Regions from separate parts of the Xanthomonas sp. NCPPB 2933 genome, predicted to be linked through region 2. Evidence: predicted binding sites of a transcription regulator. Region 2 holds the regulator's gene; the other holds the start of a gene.
What was found. The regulator FliA, encoded in region 2, starts transcription of late flagellar genes. The targets are predictions, from matches to a motif close to TAAAGTTTNNCNNNCNNNGGCCGATAA.

Region 1 (7,467 bases), 2.5 Mb from region 2:
TGCTCACCCAGGTTCATCGCACGCGACACCGATGCCGACATGATGCCTGCGGCCAACCCATACTCGCCGTAGTTGGCCAGTTCCGCCGCTTCGTCGTCGGTATCGAACACGGTGATGTTGATCACCGGGCCGAATACCTCTTCGTCGAATGCGCGCATGCCCGGGCGCACATTGGACAACACGGTCGGCGCATAGAACAGGCCTTCGTTTGTCGCGCCGGCTTCGACCACCGCACCGGCAGCGACACTGTCGCGCACGATATCGATCACGCGTTGCAGCTGGCGTTGGTCGATGATCGGGCCCAGCGCCACGGTGCCGCTGACCGGATCGCCAACGGGAAGATGACGGGCTTTTTCGGCCAGCCGCTGCGTCAATGCCTCGGCCACACTGCGTTGTACCAGCACCCGGCCGGTGGCCATGCAGATCTGGCCTTGATGCATGTAGGCGCCAAACGCGATTGCCGATGCGGCCTTGTCCAGATCCGCGTCGTCGAGCACGATCACTGCGTTGTTGCCGCCCAGTTCCAGCGCGACCTTCTTCAAGTGCCGCCCTGCAATCTCGCCGATGCGTCGGCCGGCAGCGGTGGAACCGGTGAAGGCGATCATCGGCACATCCGGCGATTCGACCAGCGCCTGACCGATCTGCGCATCGCCATGCAGCACATGCAGCAAGCCCTTTGGCAGACCGGCTTCTTCCAGCACCTGCGCGATGATCACGCCGCCGGTATACGGCGTGCGCGGATCGGGCTTGAGCACTACCGCATTGCCCATTGCCAGCGCCGGTGCGACCGAACGCAGCGACAGGATCAACGGGAAGTTGAACGGCGAAATCACCGCAATCACGCCCAACGGCAGATGCCGCGCCAGGCTGAGCTGACCGGCACCGGTCGGCAGTACCTGGCCCACGGCCTGCAGCGGCAGCGCCGCAGCCTGCTGATAAAACACCACCGACTCGTTCACTTCGCGCTGTGCCTTGGGCAGGATGCCGCCGGTTTCGCGCGCAATCAGCAGCGCGGCTTCTGCACTGCGCGCTTCCATCAGCTGCGCGGCGCGGTGAAATATCGCAGCGCGCTCACGCGGCGCAGTGGCGGCCCACGCACGCTGCGCATGTTTGGCTTGCGCCACCGCAGCTGCAACATCGGACAGATCGGCCTTGCTCACTTCATGCAATAGGTTGCCGGTGGCGGGCTCGTAGATCTGCAAGGTGCCGCCGTTGCCGGGCACCCAATCGCCATTGAAAATGCAGCCGTGCCACGCCGGGGTGGTGGGCGCGGATACTGCAACGTTGGGGAGAGCATTCATGGTCTAGCCTCCTGCTGTGGGGTGGAGTTACAGAGTGGTCGACGCCAGCCCGCCGTCAACCGGCAGCGTGATGCCGTTGATCCAGCGCGCAGCATCGGACGCAAGAAACACGATGGCCTCGGCCACTTCATCGGCATACGCCGGGCGGGTCATGCGCTTGGCATCTTCCTTGACGCGCTCTTCGCCGAGCATGGCGGCAAAGTCGCCCAGAATCGGCGTGAACACCGGCCCTGGCGAGACGTTGTTGACGCGCACCCCACGCTCGGCAAACCAGGGCCGCGATTGCAGCAACGTCCACACGATCAACGCTTCCTTGAAGTACTGGTAGCAAGTGTCGTGTGCCACCGGATGTTCCGCCAACCACGCGCTGCCGGCAGCAAAGCTGTCGGTGGCGGCCAGTTGCTTGTGCAGGTCCAACCGCTGTGGCCATTCGGCGCCCAGGATCGAGGCCACGTTGATGATGCTGCCGCCCGGCACGATACGCGGCAGCAAGGCCTGGCTGAGATGACGCAGTCCCAGATAGTTGACGCGTGCCACCAGCTCGAGCGGTGCTGTGCCGGGCACGCCGGCCACGTTGGCCAGCGCGTCGATACGCTCCGGCAACGCCTTCACCAGCGTATCGATGGACGCCGGGTCGCCTAGGTCGGCCTGGTGAAACCCATGCAGCGTCATCTGCACCGGTGTGCGGTCGATGCCGATCACGGTGGCGCCATGAAACCGCGCCAGCCGCGCGACTTCTGCACCGATACCCGAGGCCACACCGGTGACCACGATCGTCTTGTTCTGCAAATTCATTGCCACTCTCCGAAGAGGCCGGCCACGCCGGCACTAGAACACATGGACGTACTGCAGGTTGACGTTGTTGCCGGAGGCGGCATTCTTCACTTCCACCGGCAGATAGAGATTGGCGAACACGATGTTGCTGGCATCCAGCCGCCATGAGCCGCCTGGTCCGGCGTAGAACACGCTTTGACGCGTGTCTGCAACGCGCTGCCCATTGGTGCGGTTATCGCGGAACTGGGTGAGGTAATACGCATTCACGCCCAGATGGATATCCGGTGCCACTTCCCAGGAGGTGGCGAAGTTGATCCAGCCCGCATCGCCGGCCTGCCCATTGCGGAACGCGAAGCCGGGCGGCAGATTCGGACGACGCTCGCTGCGAAAGTTGTAGATGTAATTCAGGCGCGCACTGATTTCCCAGCTCGGCGTCGGCAGCCAGGTCAATGCGTAGTTCGCCACCACCGACCAATAGCCTGCACTTTGATTGAGGTCGCGGTCGCGATCGAACTTGCCGATAGGTGCGATGGCATTGATCTCGAAGCGCTGCGAAAACACGGGGCGGCCACCGCGTATCACCGGCAACATCTGCAGGTACGGCCCGAAGGTCAGATCGCCCACACCGGCGCCGTTATCGCGTAGTGTGGCGATGCTGTTGCGGCCGAACGAGGCGTCCAGGTTGATCAGCGGAACCAGCGTATTGATGCCCAGTGCGCCGCCAAAGAGCTTGTAGGGCGTGACATAGGCGATCTGCGTCAGCAACAGGGTGGAATCGATGCGCGGATTATCGAACACCGGCACATCGTTGCCGCGCGCGTCCTTGATCGCATCCAGCGAACTCTGACGCAGATAGGTGATCACCGCCCAACCCGGCGTGGTGCGTGTGAACCCATCGAAGAAGCTGGTGCCGCCGGTGTTGATGCCATTGGTCAGCGTTGCACTCTGCGGCACGCCCTGCGCAAACGCAGGCCCGGCTGCCAGCAGCGACATCACCCCGAGCAGGACACTGCACTGCAGTAACCCACGCCAACCCACGTGGCGCACAACCGATAGATAACTCACTGCGAACATCTCCAGCGTTGGGAGGAAACAGCGGTAGATAGGACGTGGCAACGGTCAGGCAGGCGCAATCGCCGCGCCGCTCAAGGCACGTGCGATGGTCAATTTGGGGGGACGGTACTGCCGGGCGCAGGCTCGGCAGCGGCGGATCACTGCGTGTCGAGACGATCCAGCCGGTCGAGTGCGCGCAGCAACGGCGCTTCGCTGCTGCCAAGCACCGCGCTGAGTTGCTGTTCCATGCGCAGCACCTCGGCTTCGGCATCGGTCAGCAAGGCCACGCCGGCAGCGGTCAGCGACAGATGCTGCATGCGCCGGTCCTGGCGTCCACGCACCTGCCGCAGCAGGCGGCGCTTGACCAGCCGCGCCACCACGATCGCCAGATTGGGCGGCGACACGTGCAGCACATCGCCGATCTGGCGCTGGTTGATGCCCGGGTTGCCGTCCACCAGCATCAGCAGCGAAAAATCCACCGGCTTGAGGTCGAACGCCGCCACGCAGTCCTGAAACATCCGCCGCACCAGCAGCTCGGTGCGGGTGATGCGGTAGCCCAGCAACCGCAGCAGGCGCGCCTGGTCCACCGTGGTGACGGCATCGGGCAGCAGTGCGGCATTGGCAGTGACGGACATGACGGTTCTCGCAACGATGGCAGCGGGCGGACCGGTGCGCGCAACACTCCCCGCCCGCAACGCCGATCCGCGGCGTGAGCTGCATTGTAGACGTGGCCGGGGGTACCGATGCGGGCGTGTGCGTTGCCGATGCTGCCCGTTGCTGCCTGCAGACCCGCGCAGCCGGCCAACGGCCGGCCGGCGCCAGCGCATGGCAGCTGCGTGCGGCAGCTGCAGCACGTAGGGAACGGCGGTGATCCAGGCACGGCGTGGGCATGAGATCCGGGTCGGCATTGATTGCGTTCCGGAATAGTTATGGATCATAACTACATTGCCAAGCTGCAGCGCAGCATGGTCGCGCTCGCCAGCGTGTTCACGCGGTGCAGCCGCTTATGGCAGCCAGAGTTTCTCGAGATCGCGAAAGCCCCAATCGGTGGGGCTTTCCATCTGCGCGATGCGGTCCTGACAGTCCGGCCGCGACAGATCGATGTCCTGCACCAGCACATGGCTGCGCAGCTTGGCCGAATAGAACACGCGCACCTTGGGCTTGAGCAGCGCATCGGCCGTCTGCTCGATCACCACCGCCAGTTTCTGCGACTCCAGCCGCACCAGCGAACCGACCGGATAAATACCCAGCCGCCGCACGAACGCCTGGAATACCGCGGGGTCGAAATGCCCCTGCCACGATGCCATGCGCTTGAGCGATTCGGCCGGATCCCAGGCCCGTTTATACGGGCGATCCGAGCTGATGGCGTCGTACACATCGCACACCGCACCCATCCGCGACATCAACGAAATTGTGTCGCCCGCCAGCTGATTCGGATAACCGGTGCCGTCCATCTTCTCGTGATGATGCAGCGCGATCTCCAATACCACCGCGTTCTGCACACCGCCAGCCACCAGCAAGCGATGACCATCCATCGGGTGCTGGCGCATGATGTCCATCTCTTCGTCGGTGAGCTTGCCGGGCTTGTTGAGAATGTCCAGCGGCGTCACCGCCTTGCCCATGTCGTGCAGCAGGCCGCCCATCGCCGCCTCCACCACCTGCGCCTCGGGCAACCCCAGCTGACGCGCCAGCCCGCTCATCAGGCCGGCCACGGCCATCGAATGCAGATAGGTGTAGTCGTCGGCAGTCTTGAGCCGCGCCACGCTGATCAAGGCCTGTGGATGCCGCAGCACCGAATCGTTGATGGCCTGCACCAGCGGCATCGCCGCCTCGGTGTCGACGGTACGGCCAAGCCGCACGTCGCGGAACATTGCCTCGACCATGTCGCGGCCGTCTTCGAAGATCTTGCGGGCACGCACCACTTCGGACTCGATGCCGACCTGTGCGGTGACGCTGTTGGTGCGCGCTGTGCGGGAGGTACATGCAGGCTTGGGCGGTTCCGATGGCTCCGGCAGCTCCGGTTCGGGCGGTGCATCCGATGTTGCGTGCGCTGCGGCCGGCGTTTCCAGATCCAATCCACGCGCGGTATCGATCACCAACTGCTCGATGCGGCTGCCATGGATCTTGTCCACATCGTCGGAGTCGACCAGAAACGAGGTCTTCCAGAACGGGTGGTGCACCCACGCGCCCAGCAGCTTGTAGACATACATGCCGGGGCGGAGTTGATCTGAGTCGATGGTTCTGAGCATGCCGGCGCTGGTCTGCTTGAAATCCGCGGAAGAGCCCGCCACAGGGATGGGGGGTCTGACGAGTTATCGGCAGTGCAGTGGATTTCTTTGGCGCGGTCGACTCCGCTAGCGGCACCTGGCTGACGCAGCGTGAGCGGTTCAGCGAACGGGCAGACGCATGCTCAGCACGGCCGCCGCAGCCAGCAGCAGAGGCAGGCTGCAAGCCAGATAGAGCGTGGCCGGCGACCAGCCTGCATCCACCAGCGCGCCGACGCACAGCGGCGAGGCAATCGCGCCGAAGCGGCCCACGCCGATCGCCCAGCCCATGCCGGTGGAGCGCACCGCCGCCGTGAAGACCACCGGCGCCACCGCATACAGGCCGGCAATGGCGGCAAACATGGCCGCACCGGTCAACAGCGCGATCACGAACGCCCAGCTCAACACCGTGCTGTAGAGCCCGAACGCAAGCATGGCCAGCGCCGACAACAGCAGCGCCCCGGCCGTCAGCCGCGACAACCGCGCACGCGCCGCCAGCCAGCTGAACATCCCGCCGCCAGCGATGCCGCCCAGATTCAACAGCACCCCGCCAGTGACGCCCTGCTCCGCCGACAGCCCGGCCACCACCAGCAGCTTCGGCGTCCAGCTGAGCACGAAGTAGAACGCGAACATCAGCAGGAAGAACGCCAGCGCGATCAGCAGCGACTGGCGCCGCAAGCCAGGCACGAACAAGGCCGCGTAGCCCTGCGCATCATCGGCCACCTGTGGTGGCGGCAATGGCAAGTCGGCACACGGCGGCATGCCCATGCGGGCCAGCACCGCGTTAAAGCGTGCAGACGCACCGGGCGGGCGACGCGCGATCAGAAATTCCAGCGATTCGGGCAGCAAGGCCAGCACCAACGGCACGCACAGCAGCGAGCCGGCCGCACCAAGCAGGAACACCGCGTGCCACGACCACTGCTGCAGCAATAATGCCGCGATCGCACCGCCCAGGGTCGCGCCGATCGGATAACCGGTGGCCTGCAGCGCCAATGCGGTGCTGCGCCAATGCGCGGTGGAATATTCGGCGGCGATCACCGCAACGCAGGCCAGCATGCCGCCGATCCCGATACCGGTGAACGCGCGCAGCGCACCGAGTTGCCACGCGCTGCTGGCCAAGGCGGAGGCGCCCATGCCGACGGTCAATATCGCCAGGCACACCAGAATCATCGCGCGACGCCCGATGCGGTCGGCCAACGGCGCCAGCAACAACGATCCCACCGCCATGCCGACCAGGCCGGCACTGAACAACACGCCGAGCAACTTGCCCGACAACTGCCACTGCGCCGACACATGCGGCGCGGTGAAGGCCATTGCCATCACATCGAAGCCGTCGAGCATGGTGAGCAGCACGCAGACCGCCACCGCTCTCCACTGGAAGGGCGTCATCCGCTGCAGCACGAAGCTTGCGGGTGTTACTGCGCTATGCGGCATGCGTGAATCCTGTGATGGAGAAGGGTGATTGCCGCAGTGCGCCGACCTGCATGCAGGTCGTCCGAGAGGGCCCCGCACAGTGCGGCGCAGATCGAGCCCATGGATGCAGCCGAGGCGGTTACACGAATCGGCAGTTTCGACGACATGTCGCGTTGCGATGCAGTGGCAAACCAACACCGCTGCAACAGTGCGTGGCCACGCTAGGCCGATCGCAGGCAGCGTTCAAGACGACTGCCTGCACTGGTGTGCGCTTATCGAACAGGCCCGCATGCCGCTTCGTTTCGAAGCTCACGCGTTCGTTGCTGGTGACTGCAATCAAACGCCTGCGTCGTGTGCATCGCATGCACTACAAAAGGAAGGCGTAACCACTCTGTCTTTGCAGCCTTGATGGCCTCGGTGCGCAGCCACGCGGTATATCCACCACGCGTGGCCTGTTCTGCACACCTGCAGACGGCCAGTTATCATGCAAACAGTGCATGCATTGGGCGGCACGCTGATTTGCCGGAGAGTGCCGTGACCCCGATTCGTTCGTTCCTGGACCACACCCCGCAGCTGGGCGCACGCGTCTATATCGACCCCGCCTGCACCATCATCGGCAAGGTGAGCCTGGGCGATGACGTCTCGGTCTGGCCGGGCACGGT
Region 2 (7,467 bases):
AATGGCGGCGGCGTTCGTAGCTTCATGGGCTTCAACGCCGACACGCGCGTCGCCGCAATCGCGTTTATCAACAAAACATCGGGTTTTGGAGTTGACGATATCGCGCTTGGGATGCTTGCGCCAGCTGGCTCGCATGTTCCCCCGTTTTTCTAAAACCCGGGCTGGTTTAAGGTGCTTAAATATTAGCTGGATGGGAAATAACGGTTCCAGGTTCACTTCCACGGCAGCCTGACCGTCGCCAAACGATCGCGCCCATGCTTGCGCGCGTAGCGACATAGATCGACAGCGATGCTGGTAGTGAAACAACAACGGCCGCAGTACGCGGCCGTTGTTGTTAGATCAGGCAGCCAGGATCGTCTTGACGATTCCCGATTCCCGATTCCCGATTCCCGATTCCCGACTTTCCCAATCCTGAATCCCGAATCCCCAAACTCAATGATCGCTGGAGCGCAAGCCATCCACATCCAGGATCAACGCCATGCGGCCATCGCCGATCAGGGTGGCGCCGGCGTAGCCGGGCAGGCCGCGCAGGGCGCGCGGTAGCGGTTTGATCACCACTTCCTCGCGGCCGCGGACCTGGTCCACCACTAGGCCGAAGCGGGTTTCGCCGGCCTGCAGCAGCACCACGGTCAACAGCGGCGGTTGTTCGGCCGGGACGCCCAGCCAGCGACGCAGGTCGATCAGCGGCAAGGTGTGCGAGCGGCGGTCCAGCACGGCGCGGCCGTCGAACCAGCCCAGCGATGTCTGTGGTGCATGCAGCACTTCGACCACGCGGGCCAGCGGTAGTGCATAGACGGCTTCGCCGGCCTGCACCAGCAGGGTCGGCAGGATCGCCAGGGTCAGCGGCACGCGGATCATGAAGCGGCTGCCGCGGCCGAGTTCCGACTGGATCTGGATCTGTCCGCTGAGTTCGCGGATGCGCGATTGCACCACGTCCATGCCCACGCCACGGCCGGAGATGTCGGTGACCTCGGCCTTGGTCGAAAAGCCCGGCATGAAGATCAGGTGCAGGCACTCGTCGGTGCTCAGACGTGCGGCGGCTTCGGCGTCGATCAGGCCCTTGTTGCGGGCGATTTCGCGCAGCCGCTCGGGGTCGATGCCTGCGCCGTCGTCCTGAATTTCGATGCTGACGTAGTCGCCTTCCTGCTGCGCAGACAGGCGCACGTGACCACTGCGCGGCTTGCCGGTGGCTTCGCGCAGGGCAGGGGACTCGATGCCGTGGTCGATCGCGTTGCGCACCAGATGCACCAGCGGGTCGGCCAGGGCTTCGACCAGATTACGGTCCAGTTCTGTCTCGGCGCCGATCAGTTCCAGCTCCACTTCCTTGGACAGGGTGCGCGCGACATCGCGGGCCACCTTGGGGAAGCGCGAGAACACCTTGCTGACCGGCTGCATGCGGGTGCGCATGACCGCGGTCTGCAAACGCGCGGTGGCGATATCCAGCACGCTGACCGCGCGATCGAGTTCCTCGTCGCGCAGGCGGGTGCGCAGGGTCTTGAGACGATTGCGCGAGAGCACCAGTTCGCCGATCAGGTTGACGATGGCGTCCAGGCGCTTGGTGTCCACGCGCACGGTCTGTTCGGCTTCGGCACCTTTTGCGGCTGCTTTGGGTGCGGCCTTGGCACCGGGCGCGGGTGCATGACCCTCATCGTGCGACGCTGCGGCCACGGCAGCCAACGCGGCCTTGGGCGCGGCCTTGACCGCCGGCGGGCCGCTCTTGGCATCGAACTGCGCAATCAGCGAGGCCGGTGCATGCGGCACGGTTTCGCCTGAGCCCATCGCATCCAGCATTGCCTGCAGATAATCCAGCGACTGCTGCGCGGCATCGAAGTGATGCGCCTGCAGCACCGCCTGGCCGGAGCGCGCCATGCCGAGGGTTTCTTCAGCGGCGTGGCACAGCTCCACCATGGGCTTGATCGCCAGAAAGCCGGCGCCGCCCTTGAGCGTGTGGAAACCGCGGAACACCGCGTTGAGCTGGTCGGCTTCGTCCGGTGCCTGTTCCAGCGCGACCAGCTGTTCGCCGAGGCGATCCAGGATTTCCTGGGCCTCGACGATGAAATCGGCAGCAATATCGTCTGGAACAGCACTCATGGTTACAACCCCAATCCGGACAGCAGGTCATCGGCGTCGTCTTGCGACACCGCGTGACGGTCCAGGCCCTTGACTGCAGGACCGGCAAGACCGCCGTCGTCTTTCTTCGGCTCGGTGCTCTTGGGCGGCAGGCCCAGCGCACCGAAGCCTTCGTGCACGCGCCGCACGATGCCGGCCACGCGACGGATGATCTGCCCGCTCAGGTCCTGGTAGCTCTGCGCCAGCGACAGTTCGGTCAGGTTGTGGCGCATCTTGTCCATCAGCGCGCCCTGGTCCTGATTCAGACCGCCGTCGCGCAGCTGGTTGGCCAGCTCACGGCATTCTTCGACCAGATCCAGCGTGCGATGGCTGGCCTTTTCGGTCATTTCCACCACGTGGTCCAGGCGCGAACACGCATCGTCCAGCTCGCCGGCTTCTTCGGGCACGGTGGGCAGTTCGCCCAGCGCCTGACCGAGTTCGCGTGCGAGCCGGCTCAGGCCCTGCATCATCGGACGGGTACGCAAGGCGGCGAGGTGATCGACCTCGCGCTTCCAGGCGGCTTCGTCACCGCTTTCCAGTGCATCGAGCGCGCCCTGCAGGCGGTCGATCAAGGCAGCGCGTTCGGCATTGGTTTCCACGGTGGCGTTCATCAGGCGGTCGCCGCCAGACGTTCGAACACCTTGCCCAGCTTTTCTTCCAGCGTCTGCGCGGTGAACGGCTTGATGATGTAGCCATTCACGCCGCACTGGGCCGCTTCGATGATCTGCTCGCGCTTGGCTTCGGCGGTCACCATCATCACCGGCAGGTGCTTGAGCTTGGCGTCGGCGCGGATGTTGCGCAGCAGGTCGATGCCGGTCATGCCGGGCATGTTCCAGTCGGTGACCACGAAATCGAACGGGCCGGCCCGCAATGCAGCCAATGCGCTGTTGCCGTCTTCGGCCTCTGCGGTATTGGTGAAGCCAAGATCGCCCAACAGATTCTTGACGATACGTCGCATCGTCGAGAAGTCGTCCACGATCAAAATCCGCATGTTCTTGTTCACATCAAGCTCCTAACACTAAAAAATACGCGAAAAAATCATTCGTCAATTTCGACACCGGCATCGGCCAGTTCGAAGACCTTGAGGCGGCCGCGCAGACGCACCACGGCCTGGCCGTGGATCTGGCAGACGCGCGATTCGCTGACACCGAGCACGGCGCCGATTTCCTTCAGGTTCAATTCCTGTTCGTAGTACAGCGACAGCACCAGCTGCTCGCGCTCGGGCAACTGGCCGATGGCCTTGCCCAGCTCGCGGCCGAACTCGCCACGCTCCATCATCTGCTGCGGGTTGGGGCCACCCTTGGCGGTGGTGTCCAGCTCGCCGTGATCTTCGATGCGCGATTCCAGGCTCAGCACCTGGCCGCGCGCGGCGTCTTCCATCAGACGCAGGTAATCGGGCAACGGCATTTCCATCGCGGCGGCCACTTCGGTGGCGGCGGCGGCGCGGCCGGTGTTCTGTTCGATCTTGCGTACTGCAGCAGCAGCGTCGCGGGCACGGCGGTGTACCGAACGCGGCACCCAGTCGCCACGCCGGATCTCGTCGATCATCGAGCCGCGGATACGGATCGAGGCATAGGTTTCGAACGAGGCGCCCTGCTCGGAGTCATAACTGCGCGAGGCTTCGATCAGGCCGATCATGCCGGCCTGGATCAGGTCGTCCACTTCCACGCTCGCCGGCAGGCGCGCGGCCAGATGGTGGGCGATGCGGCGCACCAGGTCTGCGTGCTGGGTGACGATGTCGTTGGCGTTGTTGCGTTGCACTGCACGGTACTGCGCGGTGGCCGTCGTTGCGGTTGCGGTAGCGGTGCTCATGCGGCGACCCCCCGTTGGATGATGCGTTCGACAAAGAACTCGACGTTGCCGCGTGGCACGGTGGGGGCCTGCCAGCGCGAGGTACGCCGCGCGATTTCTGCGATGGCCAGCGCCGAGGGGCTGGCGGGGTAGGCCTTGATGACCGGTTGCTGGCGCTGTACCGACAAACGCAACCAGTCGTCCTGCGGCACGTGGCCGAGGTAGTTCAGCGACACGTCGCCGAGGAATTTTTCGCAGACCCGCGACAGCTTGTCGTACAGCAAGCGGCCTTCGTTGGGGTCGCGCACCATGTTGGCGATGATCTGCAGACGGTCCACGCCGCGTTCGCGCGAGAGCACCTTGATCAGCGCGTAGGCGTCGGTGATCGAGGCCGGTTCGTCGCAGACCACCACCACGGTGTCCTGGGCGGCCTGGCAGAAGGTCAGCACGCTGTCGGTGATGCCGGCGGCGGTGTCGATGACCATCACGTCTAGGTCGCGTTCCAGTTCGGAGAACACATTGACCAGGCCGATGTGCTGGGCCGGGGCCAGTTCGGCCATGTGGCGGCGACCGGAGGCGGCCGGAACCACCAGCACGCCGCCCGGGCCTTCGATGATCACTTCGTCCAGCGTGCAGCGGCCAGCGATCAGGTCGGCCAGGGTGTACTTGGGCGACAGGCCCAAGACCACGTCCAGGTTGGCCAGGCCAAGATCGGCGTCGAGCAGCAGGGTGCGCTTGCCCATCTCGGCGAGGGCCACGGCCAGGTTGGCGGAAATGTTGGTTTTCCCCACGCCGCCCTTGCCACCGGTCACGGCAATGGTGCGCACCGGGCCCAAGGGCTCGGGACGGGTCGCCGTCAGGGGGAAGGCGTTGGTCAGCTTGGCGTATTCACGCGACTGCATGGTTGTGCTCCGGAGTACAGGGCTTATCGGCAGCGCGCCGCAAATCTTCAAGGCGAAGAACGAGACTGGCGGCATTGGCGCGGTGCAGGTCGTCGGGGACCCGCTGTCCGTCAGTCACCCAGGTGATGGGCATTTGGTGGTCGACCACCACCGACAAGGCACTGCCGAAGCGGCCGGTCTCGTCGAGTTTGGTCAGCACCACGCCTTGGGGCTTGGCGTGGGCGAAGCGGCGTACGACCTCGTCGAGGTCGGAAAAATGGGCGTTGGCCGGCAGTACCAGCAGCGAGGTGACCTGGTGCGCGGCGCGCAGCCAGTTCAGCTGCGCGGCCAGGGCGCGGTCGCGCTGGCCCATGCCGGCGGTGTCGATCAACACCAGCTTGTAGTCGCGCAGGCGCTCGAGCAGTTCCAGCAGGCTCTCGGCGCTGTCGGCCTCGTGCACCGCGATGCCGAGCTGACGGCCGTAGCTGTGCAGCTGCTCGCGGCCGCCGACGCGCTGGGTGTCGGTGGTGACCAGGGCCACGTCGCGCGGGGCGTGCTGGGCGGCGAAGCGCTGGGCGAGCTTGGCGATGGTGGTGGTCTTGCCGGCACCGGTCGGGCCGACCAGGGCGATCACGCCGCCGCGTTCCAGCGGGTCGACCGGGGCCACCGGCAGACGCTTGGACAGCAGGCCCAGCATCAGCCCGCGGCCGCGGTGCAATTCGGTATCGGCGGGAATCTGCAGGGCCACATCGCGGATCAGACCGGCGTCGAAGCCGTAGTCGTCCATCAGCTCCAGGGCCTGCGCACGCACCGGGGAGCCACGCAGGCGCTCGTCGGTGAGGCGGTTCATTTCGCGCTCGATCATCTGACGCATCAGCGCCAGCTCACCGCGCAGCTGCTTGAGTTCTTCGTCGTTCTGCGGCACCGGGGCGGCGGCAACCGGCACGGCGGCCAGGGCGACCGGGGCGGCCACCAGCGGCGGCAATGCGGCCGGCGGCAGGATCTGCGGCAGCGCGTCGTCCATGTCGAAGCCGTCGTCGTCCTGCTCGTCGTCGTCCTGCCCGTAAGAGGCGTGGGTGGCGAGCGCGGCGGCCATGATCGGCGTGCGTGCCTGCACCGGGGCAGCGTGCACCGGAGCCTGCACCGGTGCGGTGGTCAGGAAGTCGGCGAACAGCTGTTCCGGCACTGCCGACAGCGCATGTTCCTGGCGCGGTGCGGCGGCAACTGCAACGGCGTGGGCCAATGCTTGAGCGGCGGCAGACGGGGCGGCGGCAGTCCGCACCGGTGCGGCGACCGGCGCCGAGCGCGGCACGTTGACCGGCTGGCGCAGCGCCATCGCGGCGATCATGTCGTCTGCGGCGCTGGCAACACGCTGACGCTGGCTGCTGCCGGTGTCACTGGCCGGCTTCAGCGGGGCGTGGAACGGCGCGGCCGGCCTGGCCGGCGCCTGCTGGACCGGCGCTTGTTCGATCTGTGCCGCCGCAGCTGCCGGAGTCTCGGAGCGCGCGGTTTCCAGAGCGCGCTGCACGAGTTCTTCGTCGTAGTTGCTGGCAGCGACGATCTCGATGCCTTCGGCGGTACGGCGGTTGGACAGGATCACTGCGTCCGGGCCGTGTTCTTCACGCACCATGCGGAATGCGGTGCGCATGTCCGGGGCAACGAAGCGTTTGATTTTCATGCGAAGTGCCTCCAGGAACGGGACCCGCCGGACGCCGGACGGGTGCGCGATGAATGTGGGTGTGTTGCCAGCGTCATGAGTTGCCTGTCCCGTTCGGTTGTTCCAAGTGCTGCTGCTCGCCCCGCAGCGATCAAGCTGACTGCGGTCTCGCCAGAGCTAATGCACGCGGCGTGCCAAAACGCGGTGCCGGGGTTCCGGCGCGGGGATCTGGAGTGTTGGGACAGGCTGGAGCTGTGCGATCGGCCCGGCTGCAAGATTTCAAGTCACTGGTTTTATTTACTTTTTTCTGGGACCGCGATGCGTTGGCATCCACTGTGTGGGTGGATGCGCTGGCGGGTGGGAGGTCGAGCGTGGAGCGCCCGCAAGGTCTCGAAACGGCCAGCGTCGTGCAATCGATTGGAGGTTTGAACGAGTGGCGGCTTTCCGACGCTGGGTGCGGTGGTCGGTCGCCTGTCTGCAGCGAGAGGGCCGGGCGCGGGTGGGTTCGTAGGAGCGCACCCGGGCGCGATGGGCCCTCCCGGTAACGCCCTCGCGACCAAGGTCGCTCCTACAGTGATGTCAGCAAGCTTTTCTGGTCCGCAGCACGTCGCGTGTCGTAGGAGCGCCCTTGGGCGCGACGGGCTGTCCCGGTAGAGCCCGTCGCGCCCAGGTGCGCTCCTACGAGGTGCGTCAGGCTCAGCTGATCGTGCCGACCAGCTTCAGGCGCTTGTCTTCCGGCACTTCGCTGTACGCCAGTACCGACAGGGTCGGCACGCTATGGCGGACCAGGCGGGCCAGCGCTGCGCGGACCTGGCCAGGTACCAGCACCACCGCCGGTTCGTTGCGGGCTTCCTGCTTGCCGACGCAATCGGCCAGGCTCTGGTGCAGGCGCTCGGCCAGGCCGGGTTCCAGTGCCACGCCATTGCCGTGGGTGGATTCCTGCAGCACGCGCTCCAGCTGCGGGGCCAGCGTGTAGACCGGCAGCTCGGCCGACATGCCGGCGATTTCCTGCACGATGAAGCGACCCAG

Region 1: the regulator FliA is predicted to act here: its motif matches at 5,441-5,467, upstream of AC1PLU_RS02050 (HD-GYP domain-containing protein).

The regions. Positions count from the first base shown of each region.
Region 1 is NZ_CM161518.1:480,301-487,767, reverse strand. Features, by position in the region: gene AC1PLU_RS02070 (benzaldehyde dehydrogenase) at 1-1,301, opposite strand, end outside; gene AC1PLU_RS02065 (coniferyl-alcohol dehydrogenase) at 1,329-2,096, opposite strand; gene AC1PLU_RS02060 (SphA family protein) at 2,130-3,149, opposite strand; gene AC1PLU_RS02055 (MarR family winged helix-turn-helix transcriptional regulator) at 3,287-3,763, opposite strand; gene AC1PLU_RS02050 (HD-GYP domain-containing protein) at 4,133-5,377, opposite strand; gene AC1PLU_RS02045 (MFS transporter) at 5,516-6,826, opposite strand; gene AC1PLU_RS02040 (gamma carbonic anhydrase family protein) at 7,340-7,467, shown strand, end outside.
Region 2 is NZ_CM161518.1:2,945,784-2,953,250, reverse strand. Features, by position in the region: gene AC1PLU_RS12045 (serine hydrolase domain-containing protein) at 1-153, shown strand, start outside; gene AC1PLU_RS12040 (chemotaxis protein CheA) at 433-2,091, opposite strand; gene AC1PLU_RS12035 (protein phosphatase CheZ) at 2,094-2,720, opposite strand; gene cheY (chemotaxis response regulator CheY) at 2,720-3,112, opposite strand; gene AC1PLU_RS12025 (RNA polymerase sigma factor FliA) at 3,148-3,921, opposite strand; gene AC1PLU_RS12020 (MinD/ParA family protein) at 3,918-4,802, opposite strand; gene flhF (flagellar biosynthesis GTPase FlhF) at 4,789-6,459, opposite strand; gene flhA (flagellar biosynthesis protein FlhA) at 7,135-7,467, opposite strand, start outside.